Regions from separate parts of the Rhizobium sp. Root491 genome, predicted to be linked through region 2. Evidence: predicted binding sites of a transcription regulator. Region 2 holds the regulator's gene; each other region holds the start of a gene.
What was found. Region 2 encodes PhoB, which activates phosphate uptake and scavenging genes when phosphate is short. Its sites were predicted from a motif close to TGTCATNNANCTGTCAT; they were not measured.

Region 1 (6,073 bases), on a different contig from region 2:
TGCACCATCCGCGATGGTTCCTTTACCGGCAGAGGTGAATGTGTGCCCTACCCGCGTTATGGCGAAAGCATCGAAGGCGTTATCGCCGATATCGAAGCAATGGCTGAGCAGATTGCCGGCGGCCTGACACGGCAGGAATTGCAGCAGGTGATGAAACCCGGCGCCGCCCGCAATGCAGTGGATTGCGCACTATGGGACCTCGAAGCCAAGATGAGTGGCAAAAGTGCTGCCGAACATAGTCTCGGACACGCGGCAAAACCGCTCGTTACCGCCTATACCATCTCGCTTGCCGACCCCGAGACCATGGCGGCTAAAACGGCGGAAAACGCTGGCCGCCCGCTGCTGAAGATCAAGACAGGAACGGCGGATGACGAGGCGCGCCTGCGGGCCGTGCGCACCGCAGCACCTGACGCGCGCATCATCATCGACGCCAATGAGGGCTGGAACGACGATAATATCGAATATTATCTGAAACTCGCAGCGGAACTGAACATCGCACTCATCGAACAGCCGCTTCCCGCCGGCAAGGACGCCATCCTGGCCCGCATCGACCACCCGGTCCCCATCTGCGCCGATGAAAGCGTGCATTCCACCAAGGACCTCGCCGACCTGCGCGACCGTTACGATGCGATCAACATCAAGCTGGACAAGACCGGCGGTCTCACGGAAGCACTTGTCATGAAGGCAGAGGCGGAGCGGCTAGGCTTCATCATCATGGTCGGCTGCATGCTCGGCACCTCGATCGGCATGGCCCCCGCCGTTCTGGCCGCCCAGGGAGCCGCCTTCTCCGATCTCGACGGCCCGCTGATTCTCAGGCAGGACCGGCAGCCGGGCCTCGTTTACGAGGGTTCGCTGGTTTATCCGCCGCAGCCGGAGTTGTGGGGATAAGAGCCGTCGTTCGGGTTTCGTGTGAAAGCACTCCGCCGCACATCGCAATAGTCTTTGCAGTATCACGTAAACTGTGTGACCAGCCTTGCCTCACACTCGACGTCATCCCCGGGCTTGTCCCGAGGATCTATCCACGTCGCGCGAAATCAATCGGTTGCAGATCCTTGGGACAAGCTCAAGGATGACGACAGAGAGCTGAACCATCCCGCGCTTAGGGATCGCCCTGCCTGTTGAACAAACCCCAATCAGGCCGCGTGCTTGCCAATCAGACCTGGAATATCCACCGGCTCCATCTCGTCCGATGTCTGCGAAGGGACATCGCTCGTCTGCATCCAGGTGATCAGCTCGAAAGTGCCATCGGCATTTTCGGCAATCGCAGTGCAGCTTTCCACCCAGTCGCCGGTGTTGATGTAGCGGATGCCGTCCATGTCTTCCATCACGGCGTGGTGGATATGGCCACAGATCACACCATCCACATTGTTGCGGCGCGCCTCGTCGGCCACTACGCGCTGGAACTCGCCGATGAAGTTGACGGCGTGTTTGACCTGCAATTTCGCCCAGGCCGAGAACGACCAGTAAGGCAGGCCGATGCGGCGGCGCACCGCAGCAAGGACGATGTTGATCGCAATCGCCGCGTCGTAGGCCCAGTCACCGAGATAGGCGAGAAGGCGGGCATTGCGCACCACCACGTCGAACTCGTCGCCATGGATGATGAGATATTTCTTGCCGTCTGCCGCCTCGTGGATCATGCGCTCGGCCACTTCGATACCGCCGAAATGCATGCCCGGAAACTCGCGCAGAAATTCATCGTGGTTGCCGGGAATATAAACGATACGCGTTCCCTTGCGGGCCTTGCGCAACAACTTCTGCACCACGTCGTTGCAGCCCTGCGGCCAGTACCAGCTGCGGCGCAGGCGCCAGCCGTCGATGATGTCACCGACCAGGATGATCGTATCGGCCTCGTGATGTTTCAGGAAGTCGAGCAAAAAATCCGTCTTGGCCGCCTTGGAACCGAGATGGACATCCGAAATGAAAAGCGTTCTGAACTGTCTGGTTTCAATTTGACCGGCCACGGATTTAATCCCCTTGTTCGGTTGCGTCCCTGCGGCTTTCTTCCCTCTCAGAACCAGACTCGTGTTGCAGCAACATGACAATGGCCGGTTTTTGTATGGAATATGACTGATGGCATCACGAAAACGCGAATAAGCCATGCCCGCATTTGCATAAGGGGGCGGCAAATAACGGCTGTACCACGGGAAAGTTTGTTGTATTCAGAGGGCCGGAATTGAACCAGACATGACGGTGGAAGACATGACCTCTCACGATAAGAACAACACGCCCGCCAACACGGCAAAGGCCGACATCGAGGAACAGGCGCTCTTTTTCCACCGCTACCCGCGCCCCGGCAAGCTGGAAATCCAGGCCACCAAGCCCCTTGGCAACCAGCGCGATCTGGCGCTTGCCTACTCGCCGGGTGTCGCCGCCCCCTGCCTCGCCATCCATGAAAATCCGGAAATGGCGGCGGAATATACCGCCCGCGCCAATCTCGTTGCAGTGATTTCCAACGGTACGGCAGTGCTTGGCCTTGGCAATATCGGCCCGCTTGCGTCCAAGCCGGTCATGGAGGGCAAGGCCGTCCTCTTCAAGAAATTCGCCGGCATCGACGTTTTCGATATCGAGATCGATGCGCCCGGCATAAACGACATGGTCTCCACCATCGCAGCGCTGGAACCCACCTTCGGCGGCATCAACCTTGAAGACATCAAGGCGCCCGAATGTTTCGAGGTGGAGCGCCAGCTGCGCGAGAAGATGAACATCCCGGTCTTCCACGACGATCAGCACGGCACGGCGATCATCGTCGCCGCCGCCGTCACCAACGCGCTGGAACTGGCCGGAAAATCGCTTTCGAGCGTCAAGATCGTTGCGTCAGGCGCCGGTGCGGCAGCCCTTGCCTGCCTCAATCTGCTTGTCGCCATGGGCGCAAAGAAAGAAAACATTTGGGTCCACGATATCGAGGGCCTCGTTTATGACGGACGCAACTCGCTGATGGACGAGTGGAAGGAAGTTTACGCGCAAAAGACCGACAAGCGGGTTCTGGCCGACTCGATCGACGGCGCGGATGTCTTCCTCGGTCTTTCGGCGGCAGGCGTGCTGAAGCCGGAACTTCTGGAGCGCATGGCGGAAAATCCGCTGATCCTGGCGCTTGCCAACCCCAATCCGGAAATCATGCCGGAAGTGGCCCGCGCTGCCCGCCCGGATGCGATGATCTGCACCGGCCGTTCGGATTTCCCGAACCAGGTCAACAACGTGCTCTGCTTCCCCTATATCTTCCGCGGCGCGCTGGATTGCGGCGCAACCACGATCAACGAGGAAATGAAGATGGCCGCCGTGCAGGCCATCGCCGAGCTTGCCCGCGAGGAAGTCTCGGAAGTCGCCGCCAAGGCCTATAGCGGCGAAACGCCGATCTTCGGCCCGAACTACCTCATTCCCTCGCCTTTCGATCCGCGCCTCATCCTGCGCATCGCGCCGGCCGTTGCCCGTGCTGCCGCCGCAAGCGGCGTCGCCGCCCGGCCGATCAGCGATTTCGAAGCCTATCTCGACCAGCTGAACCGCTTCGTCTGGCGTTCCGGCTTCATCATGAAACCGGTCTTCAACGCCGCCAAGGTTGCCGAAAAGAAGCGCATCATCTTTGCTGAAGGCGAAGACGAGCGCGTGCTGCGCGCCGCACAGGTGCTTCTGGAAGAAGGCACCGGCATCCCGATCCTCATCGGTCGCCCGCAGATCATCGAAACGCGCCTGAAGCGCTTCGGCCTGCGCATCCGTCCGAATACCGATTTCGCGGTGGTCAATCCCGAAGACGATCCGCGTTACCGCGACTACGTCGATGATTATTTCGCCCTCGTCGGCCGCGCCGGCATCAACCCGGAGGCGGCCCGCACCATCGTGCGCACCAACTCCACGGTCATCGGCGCGCTGTCGGTGAAGCGTGGTGAGGCGGATGCGCTGATCTGCGGTCTGGAAGGCCGTTACGACCGGCACCTGCGCGACGTAAACCAGATCATCGGCAAGCAGGAAAGCGTTCGCTCTTTCGCAGGCCTCAGCCTGCTCATCACCCAGCAGGGCGCGCTGTTCCTCACCGACACCTTCGTCAACAACGATCCGACCTCCGAAGAAGTGGCTGAAATGGCCATTCTCGCGGCAAAGGAAATCCGCCGCTTCGGCATCACGCCGAAGATCGCGCTCGCCAGCCACTCCAATTTCGGGTCGCGCGATTCGGAAAGCGCCCGCAAGATGCGCCGCGCCCTGAAGATCGTGCAGGCAGCGGCACCCGAACTGGAAGTGGACGGCGAAATGCAGGGCGGCTCGGCACTTTCGGAAGCGCTGCGCAAGCGCGCCATGCCCAACAGCGTGCTGACCGGCGAAGCAAACCTGCTGGTCTTCCCGAACCTCGATGCCGCAAACATCACGCTCGGCGTCACCCGCACGCTGACGGAGGGCCTGCATGTCGGCCCCATCCTGCTTGGCACGGCGCTTCCCGCCCATATACTGTCGCCCAGCGTCACCTCGCGCGGCGTTGTCAACATGGCGGCCTTTGCCGTCGTGCAGGCATCGCACCCTTCGGTCTGATGAAGGCGCATTAACGCAGTTTTGAACATGCTGTTGCCGCATTGCGGCAACAGCTTATGTTATCTTCCTGAAACACGGATTTCCCGAAGCATAACACCCTCGCCACCGGCCGGGGACATCGAACGGATCGCACCATTGACCCGGCGCCGCAGCATTATCGGCCTCCTGCTTCCCCTTGTTTTCATCGCCCCGGCCGCTGCTTTCGCGGATCAGGTCTGCGATACGCTTTATGCGCAGCTGCGCGAACCGCCGCGTGTCATCGGCAACACCGCCGAGGTACGGCGTTACGCCAATGCGCTCACCCGCCAGAACATCGAGATCCGCAGGATCAGGAACGATCTGCGCCGTTACGGCTGTTCATCCGCAAGCGTCACCGTTTATGGCAGCCCGAATGCGGAACTCTGCGCAGAGATCAGCGACGCGATGGCGGATGCGCAGAGCGAACGCGATGCCATCATCCGTGACCGCGACGATGCCATGGCGGCCCAGGGCAACGATGATGGCGACATCAGACGCCAGCGCATTCTCGCCGCACTCGACGCCAATGGCTGCAGCGCCATTCCGGAAACGGAAGCGCGCCAGCCGACGGCACCCGATGTGACACGTTACCCCGACGCCTTCGGCGAACAGAGCAATCCGCCGGGACAGGCGGGGCTTTCGCCCTACCCCAATGCCGCTGCGGAAGGCGGGCTCAGGACGCTGTGCGTGCGCACCTGCGACGGCTCGTTCTTCCCCATCGCTTCCAATGCCTCGCCGCTCGATTTCCGTGCGCAGGCCGAACAATGCCAGAAAATGTGCCCGGGTACGCAGACGGAGCTTTATTTCCACTCCATGACGGAGCAGGAAACGGCTGACATGGTCTCGGCTGAAACAGGAAAGCCCTACAAGGACCTGCCGACCGCCTTTGCCTATCGAAATGCCTCAACGAAAGCCCCAGGCTGCGCCTGCAACATGGCCGCCTATCACGAGGAGATGAAGCAGCAGGAGGCTGCGCGGCCGGAAGCTGAGAAACCCTATTCCAGCATCACGACCATTCCATCACCGCAAGGCGACACCCCCAAAAAACCAACCGAACTGCAGCAGGCCGCAAAGCCGCCGGAACAACCGGTTCCGGAACGCGACTATGACCCGAACAACAGCAGGGTCCGCGTCATCGGCCCTAAATTCCTGCCCGACCAGACAGGGCGGATCGACCTGAAAAACCCGGCGCTGAAGGGCATTCAGCCGCAGCAATAGCTCCCATCAAGCACGCGGTATGGAGTTGGCAACGCTCTGTCTCACTCACAAGATGGTCGCGTCTTCTCTTTACCGTCCACCCCAGCGATTGCGAAACACCAGCTCCTCCAGCGGCACGCGCTGGCGCCAACCCTTCACCGCCAGTTCCGGCTCGGTATAAAGTGTATCGACGCGGCCGAGGCATAGCCAGGCGACGATCTCGATGTGGTCGGGAATCTCCAGAATGGTGCGAATGTCGCTATCGTGGAAAATGCTGACCCAGCCGACGCCGATGCCTTCGGCGCGCGCTGCAAGCCAGAGGTTCTGGATGGCGCAGACGGTG
Region 2 (6,073 bases):
GTTTCGCAACCGTCAGGGAGGCGGCAGCCGCGTCGATACGTGCAAGACCCTCACGGGCCTCTTCCGCCGTGGTGACGAGCGGCGGCAGAAGACGGATGACATTGTCGCCCGCAGGCACGCCAAGCAGATGCTCTGCGCGCATGGCCTGCAGCAATTCGCCCGAAGGAATCTTCGCCTTGATGCCCAGAAGCAGGCCTTCGCCGCGAATTTCCTCGATCACGTCAGGATAACGGTCCTTGAGCGAGGCGAGACCCTGCCGGAAGACCAGCGCGACGTCACGGACCTTCTCGAGAAAACCTTCGGAGAGAACGACGTCAAGCACGGCATTGCCGACTGCCATGGCCAGCGGGTTGCCGCCATAGGTGGTGCCATGTACGCCCGCCGTCATGCCGGAAGCGGCATCTGCCGTGGCAAGGCATGCGCCGAGCGGGAAACCGCCACCGATACCCTTGGCGACCGCCATGATATCGGGCGCAACACCGGTATGTTCATAAGCAAACAGCTTGCCTGTGCGGCCGACACCCGTCTGGACCTCATCGAAAATCAGCAGCAGGCCGTGCTCGTCGCACAATCCGCGCAGGATTTGCAGGAATTCCTTGCTGGGCGAGCGAATGCCGCCCTCGCCCTGGATGGGCTCGATCAGAAGTGCAGCAGTCTCAGCCGTGATGACGGCCTTGAGGGCATCGACATCACCGAACGGAACCTGATCGAAACCTTCGACCTTGGGACCGAAACCTTCGAGGTATTTCTGCTGGCCACCCGCGGCGATCGTCGCCAGTGTACGGCCATGGAAAGCGCCTTCGAAGGACACGATGCGGAACTTCTCCGGATGGCCCTTGGTATAGTGATAACGGCGGGCGGTCTTGATGGCGCATTCCAGGGCTTCCGCGCCTGAATTTGTGAAGAATACCTTGTCCGCGAAAGTCGCTTCCGTCAGGCGCCTGGCGAGTTTTTCCTGTCCCGGTACTTCATAAAGGTTCGAGACGTGCCAGACCTTCTCGGCCTGCGTCTTGATCGCATCAACGAGGTGAGGATGGGCGTGGCCCAGCGAGTTGACAGCAACACCGGCCGCAAAATCCAGATATCGCTCGCCGCTTTCCGTGAACAGCCATACACCCTCACCGCGCTCGAAGCGCAGGGGGGCTCTTGAAAACGTATCAAACAATGGCGCGCCGGCTTCGGCCATGGCTGTATCACTCCTTGCGCAGATGCGCTGTCAAACTGTTGTCAATAGGCTTGCGGGGTTATCCCTCGCCTGAAAATCAAAATGCCGCCTTGCGGCGGCAGGGGCACTATTGTCACTTCGTTTGCCGATGTCAACAAAAGTCAGCGTTTCCCGGGCTTCTCAAGCACTAGTATGCGGCGGCGGGCCAGCCCCAAGGTGTTGCCTTTCAGACTCAATACGCCAGCAAGTTGGGGAAAACCGGAAAATCGATTCCAGATGATTCCCGCGACTCTTGCCACGGAGTCGGGCTGGCACTAGGTTAATCGCTAATTACTAGACTGCATTGCGGCGGAACTAGTCACCGAAAATCAGGCGGAAACCACGCTTGCGGCATGCGCGCGAGACGGAGAGGGATTCTGCCGAAAATACACGCGACAAGCGGAGAAGCGGCATGAACTGGACAGACGAACGAGTCGAAAAGCTCAAGAAATTGTGGTCCGAGGGCCTTAGCGCCAGCCAGATTGCAGCGCAGCTGGGCGGCGTCAGCCGTAATGCCGTGATCGGCAAGGTCCATCGTCTCAATCTGCCGGGACGCGTCAAGGCTGGCGGTCCAGTGACTTCGGCACGCTCCGCGCCGAAGCGCACCGCTGCCCCTGCCCCGCGTGCGACGACTTTCGCAGGTCGCGTCAACGCGGCACCGGCGCGCATCCTCACCCGTTCGAACGCGGCAACGGCGCTGCACGAGGAGATCGATATCGAGACCGCGCAGGTTCTCGATTACGTTCCTTCCAAGAACGTTGTCACGCCCATTTCCCGTCGCCTGACGCTGACGGAACTGACCGAGCGCACCTGCAAATGGCCGGTTGGCGATCCGCTGAAGGACGACTTCCATTTCTGCGGTTGTGAAGCGCTGGAATCTTCGCCCTATTGCAAGTTCCATGCGAAACTCGCCTACCAGCCGGTGAGCGAGCGCCGCAAGGCTTGAGTGTTGCGGCACGCATTCAGCACTCAAAAATTACGGGCCTTCGGGCCCGTTTTTTTATGACAAAAATAAAGCCGCTTTCTGGGCGGCTTGATGGCAGGCCACACCCTTTCCCCTTACTATTGGGCGTGACCCTTCAATCCGGATTTCAACGCGCAGCCGATCTCCTCCGGTCAAAACGGACAATGGCATCGAGTTTGGCGGATATTCATATTGAAAAAGCCCGAAACCGTTTCAGATTTCGGGCTTCCTGATTTTTTGGTGCACTACTTCGCCAGCGAAACCATCTGGTTCCGCTTCGCTCAGGCTTCCATCGAATATCCCGCACCACGCACCGTGCGGATGACATCCTGCATGTGCGAGAAATTCAGGGCCTTGCGCAGACGTCCGACATGCACATCGACAGTGCGCTCGTCGACATAGATATCGTGACCCCAGACGCCATCCAGCAATTGCGAGCGGGAAAACACCCGACCCGGCGACGTCATCAGGAATTCCAGCAAGCGGAATTCCGTGGGGCCGAGGCGCACTTCGCGGCTTTTGCGGTGAACGCGATGGGTCTCGCGATCCAGTTCGATATCGCCGCATTTGAGCACCGACGACAGAACCTCCGGACGGGCCCGGCGCAACATGGCCTTGACCCGGGCCATGAGTTCCGGCGTCGAGAACGGCTTGACGACATAATCGTCAGCGCCGGTAGCGAGACCGCGAACCCGTTCGCTCTCTTCGCCACGCGCCGTCAGCATGATGATGGGCAGGCGTTCTGTTTCCGGCCGCATTCTCAAGCGCCGGCACAGTTCGATACCGGAGACACCGGGCAACATCCAGTCCAGGATAAGAAGATCCGGAATGCGCTCCTGCAGCCTGATTTCCGCCTCATCGCCACGGGGTATCGTGTCGACGTCGTATCCCTCAGCCTCGAGATTGTAACGAAGCAGGACGCTCAACGCTTCCTCGTCTTCCACAACTGCAATCTTGGGCACCATATGCTGAACTCCGCAAGCTTCTGCTTGTCTGTTACTCGGTCACCGAACCAAGCGTGTTGGAACTGTCGTCCTTCGGACGCTCGCCCTCCGGCTGGCTGCCGGTGGTCATGTAATAGATCGTCTCTGCGATATTCGTCGCATGATCGCCGATACGCTCGATGTTCTTGGCGCAGAACAGAAGATGCGTGCAGGTGGTGATGTTGCGCGGGTCTTCCATCATGTAGGTCAGAAGCTCCCGGAAGAGCGACGTGTACATGGCATCGATTTCCTCGTCGCGTTCACGGATCGCATTGGCCTTTTCGGCGGAACGCGTGGAATAGACGTCGAGGACTTCCTTGAGCTGCACCAGCGCCAGGTCGGACAGATGCTCGATGCCGCGGGCGAGCTTGCGCGGAACACCGGTGCCGGCGACAGCAATAACGCGCTTGGCCGTGTTCTTGCCAAGATCGCCGACGCGTTCGAGATCGGCGGCGATACGCAGGGTGCCGATGATCTCGCGAAGGTCTGCCGCCATCGGCTGACGCTTGGCGATGGTTACAATCGCCTTGTCGCCGATTTCGCGCTCAGCATGGTCGAGAATGGTATCGTCCGAAATGACCTTCTGCGCGAGCGCAGCATCGGAATTGACGAGTGCGCGCACGGCGTCACCGCACATCTGCTCGGCAAGACCGCCCATTTCGGCGATGCGGCGCGTCAGAAACTTCAGTTCGTCGTCATAGGCAGACAGGATATGCGAATGGGTCGTTGTCTGTGTCATGGTCTATTCCTCCGGCTTGGCCTGCATGCGCGTGCCCAACAGCGGGGCACGGCAGAGGCACCAGTCTTGTACGGTTACGATAAAGCACCGGCCGGGGATCAGCCGAAGCGGCCCATGATGTAGTCCTGCGTGCGCTGGTCGTCCGGATTGGTGAACATCTTGTCGGTTTCGTTTTCTTCGACAAGATGACCAAGATGGAACATGGCCGTACGCTGGGAAACGCGCGCCGCCTGCTGCATGGAGTGCGTGACGATGACGATGGTGTAGTTGGTGCGCAGTTCGTGGATCAGTTCCTCGACCTTCGCAGTCGCGATCGGATCCAGCGCCGAGCACGGCTCGTCCATCAGGATCACTTCCGGGCTGACGGCAACCGCGCGTGCGATGCACAGACGCTGCTGCTGGCCACCGGAGAGACCCGTGCCGGATTCCAGCAAACGATCCTTCACCTCGTTCCAGAGACCCGCTTTCTGCAGGCTATGCTCGACGATCTGATCCATATCCGCCTTGTTGCGGGCGAGACCGTGGATACGAGGGCCGTAGGCGATGTTCTCATAAATCGTCTTCGGAAACGGGTTCGGCTTCTGGAACACCATGCCGACGCGGGCACGCAGTTCCACGACGTCGATCTGCTGATCGTAGATATCGTCGGTATCGAGCGTGATCTTGCCGGTGACCCGGCAACCGTCGATCGTGTCGTTCATGCGGTTCAAGGTGCGCAGGAAAGTGGATTTACCGCAACCGGACGGGCCGATAAGTGCAGTCACCGTGTTTTCGCGGACATTGAGGTTCACGTCGTAAAGCGCGCGCTTTTCGCCGTAATAAACCGAAACATCCTTGCCGATCATCTTGTATGAGACTTCATTCATTTTCTTGTCCAGCGCCTTTTCAACTGCTGCTTCCGACAACATGTTCATTGCTCTAGCTCCCTCTACCAGCGCCGCTCAAAGCGGCGACGCAACAGGATTGCGCCAACATTCATGAGAATGAGGAACAGAAGCAGGATGATGATAGCGCCAGATGTCCGTTCGACAAAGGCACGCTCAGCTTCGTTCGCCCACATGTAAATCTGCACCGGCAGGGCCGTGGACGGATCCATAGGCGTTGTCGGATAGTTCGCGACGAATGCCACCATGCCGATCAGAAGCAGCGGCGCCGTTTCGCCCAGTGCGTGGGCGAGACCGATGATGGTGCCGGTCAGAATGCCAGGCATTGCCAGCGGCAGGACGTGATGGAAAATCGTCTGCATCTTGGAAGCGCCAAGACCGAGTGCGGCGGCGCGGATCGACGGCGGCACGGCCTTCAATGCAGCGCGGGTGGCGATGATGATCGTCGGCAGGGTCATCAGCGTCAGGACGAGGCCGCCGACCAGCGAGGCCGAGCGTGGAAAGCCCATGAAGTTGATGAAGACGGAGAGACCGAGCAGACCGTAAACAATGGAGGGAACAGCCGCCAGATTGTTGATGTTGACCTCGATAAGGTCCGTCAACCGGTTCTTGGGGGCAAATTCCTCCAGATAGATGGAGGCCGCAACACCGATCGGCAGCGACAGCACCAGCACGATCAGCATCATGTAGAACGAGCCGATCAGCGCAACGCCAACACCCGCGGCTTCCGGACGGCTCGAAGCGCCGTTGACGAAGATGCCGGTATTGAAATGCTTGCCAAGCTGTCCGCTTTCCACGAGCTGGTTCATCCAGCCGAGCTGCTGGTTCGAGATACGGCGGTTTGCTTCATCCCCCGACATGTCGATCTGGCCCTTGAAGGCGCTGTCCACATCACCCGACGCGAGAAGCGTGACGCTGCGCGTGGTGCCGATGACGGACGGATCGGCGACGACGATATCACGCAACTGGGTGCGTACGCTGTCGGAGATCATGACGTTGACGGCGCGAAGACCGGCCTTATCCGTCGGCGCGACGCCGAGAACCTTGGCCACTGCATCACGGGCGAGGACGGGGTAGTTGGCCGTCATCAGCTTTGCCGGATCGGTTGCGCGCTCGTTCTTTGGATCGATGATCAGTTCGGAAAACTCGACCGGAACGGTGATCATCGTCTGCTGGAAGGCGGTGTGACCCTTGGATACGACCGACCAGAGCAGCAGAAAGAGGAAGATGAGGCCGAACGAGATTGCTGCCAATCCATAGGCGCGGAAGCGACGTTCAGCTGCATAGCGACGCTTGATG
Region 3 (6,073 bases), on a different contig from region 2:
TTCGAAGACCCGGATGGTAACCGCATCGATGTGGGGCAGGTTATTTAACGAGATAGGGAGACGGCGCGGCGTGTCCGCGCCGTTGGAGGAAAAGGATGCTTCTTCGCCATCGATATATGGCGAAGCCGCAGCATCCGCACTCCGTCACCCCGAACTAGATTCGGGGTCCAGCAAGCTCCCTCCATGCCCTCCTTCGACTACCTGTCCCTGAACCGGTTGGTAATCGGATAACGGCGATCGCGGCCGAAGTTCTTCTTGGTGATCTTCACCCCGGGCGCGGATTGGCGGCGTTTGTATTCGGCGAGATAGAGCAGATGCTCGATCCGGTGCACCGTCGCGATATCATGGCCACGCGCGAGGATTTCCTCGACCGACATTTCCTTTTCCACCAGGCACTCCAGAATATCGTCCAGCACCGGATAGGGCGGCAGCGAATCCTGGTCTGTCTGGTTGGGTCGCAATTCGGCGGATGGCGCCTTGGAGATGATATTGGCGGGGATCACTTCGCCGGATGGCCCGAGCGCGCCCGGCGGCACATGGGAATTGCGCCAGCTGGAGATGGCGTAGACCTGCATCTTGTAGAGGTCCTTGATGGGATTGAAACCGCCATTCATGTCGCCATAAAGCGTCGCATACCCCACCGACATTTCCGACTTGTTGCCTGTTGTCACCACCATTGAGCCGAACTTGTTGGAAACGGCCATGAGAATGGTGCCGCGTGTACGGCTCTGCAGGTTTTCTTCGGTAATGCCTTCTTCCGTGCCTTCGAACATTTCCGAAAGCGCCGACAGGAACCCCTCCACAGGTTCGGCAATGGGCACGATATCGTAACGGCAGCCAAGCGCTCTGGCGCAATCGGCTGCGTCCTTCAGCGAATCCTCGGAGGTGTAACGATACGGCAGCATGATGCAGCGCACCCGCTCTTCGCCCAGCGCATCAACAGCAAGCGCAGCGCAGATCGCCGAATCGATACCGCCGGAAAGGCCGAGAACCACGCTCTTGAAGCCGTTCTTGTTGACGTAATCGCGAAAGCCCAGCATGCAGGCGCGGTAATCCGCCTCCTCGCCTTCAGGGATTTTCGAGAAAGGACCGCTCTCGCAGCGCCAGCCTTCTGCGGTGCGTTTCCAATCGGTAACGGCAAGGGTCGCTTCGAACTGGCTCATCTGGAAGGCAAGGGTCTTGTCGGCGTTGAAACCGAAGCTCGCGCCGTCGAAAACCAGCTCGTCCTGCCCGCCAAGCTGATTGGCGAAGACCAGCGGCAAGCCGCTTTCGATTACCTGCTTCAGCGCCACCTGATGGCGCACATCCAGCTTGCCGCGATAATAGGGCGAACCATTCGGCACCAGCAGGATTTCCGCCCCGCTTTCGGCAAGCGTTTCGCACACACCCATATCGTTCCAGATTTCCTCGCAGATCGGAATGCCGATCCTGACACCGCGGAAATTATAGGGACCGGAGATCGAACCTTCGGCGAAAACGCGTTTTTCATCGAACTCGCCGTAATTCGGCAGGTCGATCTTGTCACGCAGCGCGATGATCTTGCCGCCATCCAGAAGCGCAACCGAATTGTGCCGGCCCGTTTCGCCCTGACGCGGAAAACCGATGACGACGCCCGGCCCGCCATCGGCGGTTTCCGCCGCCAGTTCTTCCACGGCCTTCAGGCACGCTTTCAGAAAAGCCGGCTTCAATACCAGGTCTTCCGGCGGATAGCCGGATATGAACAGCTCGGTCAGAAGCAGGAGATCGGCACCCTGCGTCGCCGCATCGGCCCGTGCTTCGCGCGCCCTGGCGAGATTGCCCGCCACGTCGCCAACAGTCGGATTGAACTGCCCGACGGCAATTCGAAGATGGTTTTTGATGTCGTGTCTGTCGCTCATGGCTTTTCAATACCGCGCCCGTGCCCGCTCCGCAACGCGGCAATTGCATGCCGCACCACCTTGATAGGATGAAGCCGCAACAGGCATTCACGCTAAGGTTATCACCGCACCGGCCACACTCCGCAAAGTTCATGTCGCGTTCATCGCGCTTATGTGACAGTTACATGACAGTTTTGCGACGCCCCGATTCATCTCCCCGAATTGCGCGGTGTTGCCTCGTAATACCGGAGTATGAGTTTGAGAAATTCGGCGCCAAAAACAACGGCTTCCGAAAAGGCTGATTTTGTCTTTTCGCCTGCATGGACGCGGAGCCTTTCCAAGCTTTCGGGTAAGGCCTACACGCTTGCCAATCTGACATTTTCGTCGGTCGTGCTTGTCGTCGCGCTGGAATGGATCGCCCGCGGTTCGCTAGTTGATGTCGGCACCTTCCTCACCTCATCCGCCCGCCCCGGCATGACCAACATCGCCGCCGTGCTGCTGCTGCTCGTAGCGCTGGATTCCATCCTCGGCCGCCGTTACCTGTCGCTCATCGCCGTTGCGCCGCTTTGCGCGCTGACAGGGCTTATTTCCGCGCAGAAACAGACCTATCTCTCCGATCCGCTTTATCCCTCCGACCTGCTGTTCGGCCGGCAGATCCTCGAGCTTCTGCCCACCATGCTGAAAGCCCAGCCGCTGACGGCCGTGCTGGTCGGCCTTGGCCTTTGCGCCACGGTTGCGGCCCTTTCCACCCTGTGGCTGCTGGCGCGGCGTTATTCGCCGGGCTTGAGCTGGCGCGAACGCGCCGCAGGTCTTGTGCTGGCGCTGCCGCTTCTGGCCGGCCTCGCCTCGCTCATGGACTATTCGCATTATTCGTGGGTGCGCGATCGTCTCAACATCATCCCCATGATGTGGGATCAACAGGAGAATTACCGCCATAACGGTTTCCTGATGGCCTTTGCCTTCAATATTCCCATGGCCAACGTCTCGGCGCCGCAGGGTTACGGCGAAAACAGCATTGCGGACCTGACCTCGGAACCCGCCGCCTTTGCCGCCAACACGGGCGATTACCCTGATGTCATCATGTTGATGAGCGAATCGCTGTGGGATCCGACACGGCTTGAAAACGTGAAGCTCTCTGCCGATCCGATGCCCAACATCCGCGCCAAGCAATCCGGCAACGTGTTCTCGCCGGAATTCGGCGGCATGACGGCGAATGTGGAATTCGAGGCGCTGACCGGCTTTTCCAACGCCTTCCTGCCCTATGGCAGCATTCCTTACCAGCAATATATCCGCCGCCCGGTGCCCTCGCTTGCCAGCTTCTTCCGTGGCGAAGGATATTCGGCCATCGCCATGCATCCGTTTCAGGAATGGTTCTGGAACCGCAAGGAAGTCTACAGGAATTTCGGCTTCGAGGAGTTCCGCTCGGAAGAGACATTGCCGCCCATGGAAAAGCGCGGCAACTTCGCCTCCGACGACGCGCTGATGGACCAGATCATGGTGGCCGCGGACGATGCGCGCAACCCGCTCTTCCTCTTCGCCGTCACCCTGCAGGGACATGGACCTTACGAGGCGGCCCGTTATGCCAGCGACGCCATCGGCGTAGAGGGCGATCTTTCCGCTTCCGCATCGCAGGCGCTTGGTACCTATGCGCAGGGCGTGGCGGAGGCCGACGACGCCCTTCTGAAGCTGATGCGCTGGGCAAAAAAGCGCGAGCGCGAAACAATCATAGTGCTCTTCGGCGATCACCTGCCGCCGCTTGGCCAGACATTCGTGGAAAGCGGCTACATGCCGGGCATGGTGGCCAGCCGCCGCGCGCCGCTGGAAGTCATGAAAAAGGAACACGAGACGCCGCTTGTCGTCTGGTCCTCGAAGACGGGCGTGCGCAAGAATATCGGCACCATCAGCCCGGCGCTGCTGCCCTATCACGTACTGAAAACAGCCGGTTTCTCAGACCCCTTCTATACGGGGACTTTGGGTGAAGTGCAGGATGCGTTTTCCGTTGTCGACCGGCATATGCTGGTGGCAACGGATGGCAAGGCCCTGCCCGACTGGTCGATTTCACCCAATTCCATTCCGGACGTGGTGCGCAATTATCGCCTGCTGCAATTCGACATGATGTTCGGCGAGCAATATGGCCGAGAGCGCTTCTTCCCCGGCTTCAACTGGGTAAACGACGCTAAGCCCTCTGTCTGATGGGTCTGGATGGCTGAACGGCATGGCAGCGGAAATCGTTTGAATTCCTTTGCCATGCGGGTTTATCTCGACAGGGCCGTACCGAACCATCAGCACCACGAGAAGCACCGTGTCAGACATCTCCGACTATATCGTTTCGCACTTCAAGCGCTCCTCCCGGGAAATCGGCGAGGTCGAGCGTCGTATTCTGGAACTGTCGCACCAGAAAAAGCTGGTCTCGACCGACACCAATGCGGAATTTTCCGCTGGGGCAAACCTGGGCGACAGGCTGGCCGACAGCATTGCAAGGGTTGGCGGCTCCTGGGGATTTATCCTCAGCTTCTGCTTTTTCCTGGTGTTCTGGGCAATCATCAACACCATCGTGCTGACGACGCGGGCCTTCGACCCCTACCCCTTCATCTTCCTCAATCTTCTGCTCTCCATGCTCGCGGCCATTCAGGCGCCGATCATCATGATGTCGCAGAACCGGCAGGCCGCCCGCGACCGTTTCGAGGCCGCCAAGGATTATGAGGTGAACCTGAAAGCCGAGCTTGAGGTGCTGTCTCTGCACGAAAAGATCGACGTGAAGGTACTGGCCGAACTGGCAGCACTCAGGCAGGACCTCGCTGCCCTTCACCGCCATGTGACCCGGAAAGAAGACTGACGAGAAAGAACCGGCGCGCGAAAATCCATCCCCGCTTTTCCCCGCCCCGCCTTACCCTGTTATCTTGAATGCAGTCCTGCCGGGTAGACGCCAGACGTGGCGTAAACCGAAGGACGGTCCTGGTGGTGGGAACGGTGGCACGTTCATGGTGACAGGACCATTTCGCAAAAGGCCGTGCACTGCCTCTTGCGAAATACGGCTTTCTGGAAAGGCCCGGTCGCGCAAGCATCCGTCCACTCCAACCCCAATCAGCGCGTGACCGGGCACAACCCGTCTGAAACCGCGAAAACCCGACGGCGAAGGCCGTTCCGGGCGCAAAGGCGCATCTTTGCGTCGCAAAACGACAAGCGGACAAAACGGTTACGAATCCGTCAGATTATTGCGCTACAGATTGACGCAGGCGTTTGTTGCATTGCACTCTTGTGTGCAAGGCTGACAAGGGAATCACTTCCCCTGGTCAAAATGGCATCACGACCATTTCGCGGCAGCGCCATCCCGGATGCGACATCCGGTCATTGCAATACATTCTGTTCCGGGGTTTTCATGTACCAGTTCGATCTGATTGTTATCGGCAGCGGTCCGGCGGGAAGACGCGCCGCCATCCAGGCCGCCAAGCTCGAAAAGAGGGTTCTGGTCATCGAGAAGGGCAGCCGCGTCGGCGGCGTTTCGGTGCACACAGGTACCATCCCTTCCAAGACATTGCGCGAAACCGCGCTCAATCTCACCGGCTGGCGCGAACGCGGTTTTTACGGCCGCTCCTACCGCGTCAAGCAGGAAATCGACGCGGACGATCTGCGCCGCCGCCTGCTGATCACGCTCGACCACGAGGTCGAGGTGCTGGAACACCAGTTCGCCCGCAACCGCGTGCAGCACATTCGCGGCACGGCAAGCTTCGTTGATGCCAACACGGTGAAGGTGGTGAAGAACGACGGTGAAGTCATGAACGTCACCGGCGCTTCCATTCTGCTCGCCATCGGCACGCGGCCCTACCGGCCACCGCATATTCCCTTCGACGGCGCGGCAGTGCTCGACTCGGACGAGATACTCGAGATCAAGGAACTGCCGCGCTCCATGGTCGTTGTCGGCGCGGGCGTCATCGGCATCGAATATGCCACGATCTTCAGTGCGCTCGACACGCAGGTAACGGTGGTGGAACCGCGCGAAACCATGCTGGAATTCATCGACAAGGAAATCGTCGAGGACTTCACCTATCAGTTGCGCGACCGTAACATGAAGCTGATCTTCGGCCAGAAAGCGGAAAAGGTGGAGCGCGACGACAGCGGCAAATGCCTCGTTTCGCTCAGCAACGGCCGCGTCCTTAAAGCCGAGACGGTTTTGTTCGCCGCCGGACGCGTCGGCGCAACCGATACGCTCAATCTTT

Region 1: a site for PhoB is predicted at 2,025-2,041, ahead of ASD46_RS19350 (UDP-2,3-diacylglucosamine diphosphatase). Genes of this name have one in related genera too.
Region 3: a site for PhoB is predicted at 2,031-2,047, ahead of ASD46_RS19385 (LTA synthase family protein). Genes of this name have one in related genera too.

What each region holds. Positions count from the first base shown of each region.
Region 1 covers NZ_LMFF01000016.1:175,063-181,135, forward strand. Annotated here, with positions in the region: gene dgcA (N-acetyl-D-Glu racemase DgcA) at 1-888, shown strand, start outside; gene ASD46_RS19350 (UDP-2,3-diacylglucosamine diphosphatase) at 1,134-1,970, opposite strand; gene ASD46_RS19355 (NADP-dependent malic enzyme) at 2,200-4,515, shown strand; gene ASD46_RS19360 (DUF2865 domain-containing protein) at 4,651-5,751, shown strand; gene bluB (5,6-dimethylbenzimidazole synthase) at 5,821-6,073, opposite strand, start outside.
Region 2 covers NZ_LMFF01000001.1:1,004,342-1,010,414, forward strand. Annotated here, with positions in the region: gene ASD46_RS04990 (aspartate aminotransferase family protein) at 1-1,186, opposite strand, end outside; gene ASD46_RS04995 (GcrA family cell cycle regulator) at 1,617-2,150, shown strand; gene phoB (phosphate regulon transcriptional regulator PhoB) at 2,450-3,133, opposite strand; gene phoU (phosphate signaling complex protein PhoU) at 3,165-3,890, opposite strand; gene pstB (phosphate ABC transporter ATP-binding protein PstB) at 3,989-4,804, opposite strand; gene pstA (phosphate ABC transporter permease PstA) at 4,819-6,073, opposite strand, start outside.
Region 3 covers NZ_LMFF01000016.1:183,365-189,437, forward strand. Annotated here, with positions in the region: gene ASD46_RS19375 (VOC family protein) at 1-48, shown strand, start outside; gene ASD46_RS19380 (NAD+ synthase) at 198-1,877, opposite strand; gene ASD46_RS19385 (LTA synthase family protein) at 2,109-4,049, shown strand; gene ASD46_RS19390 (DUF1003 domain-containing protein) at 4,159-4,692, shown strand; gene sthA (Si-specific NAD(P)(+) transhydrogenase) at 5,236-6,073, shown strand, end outside.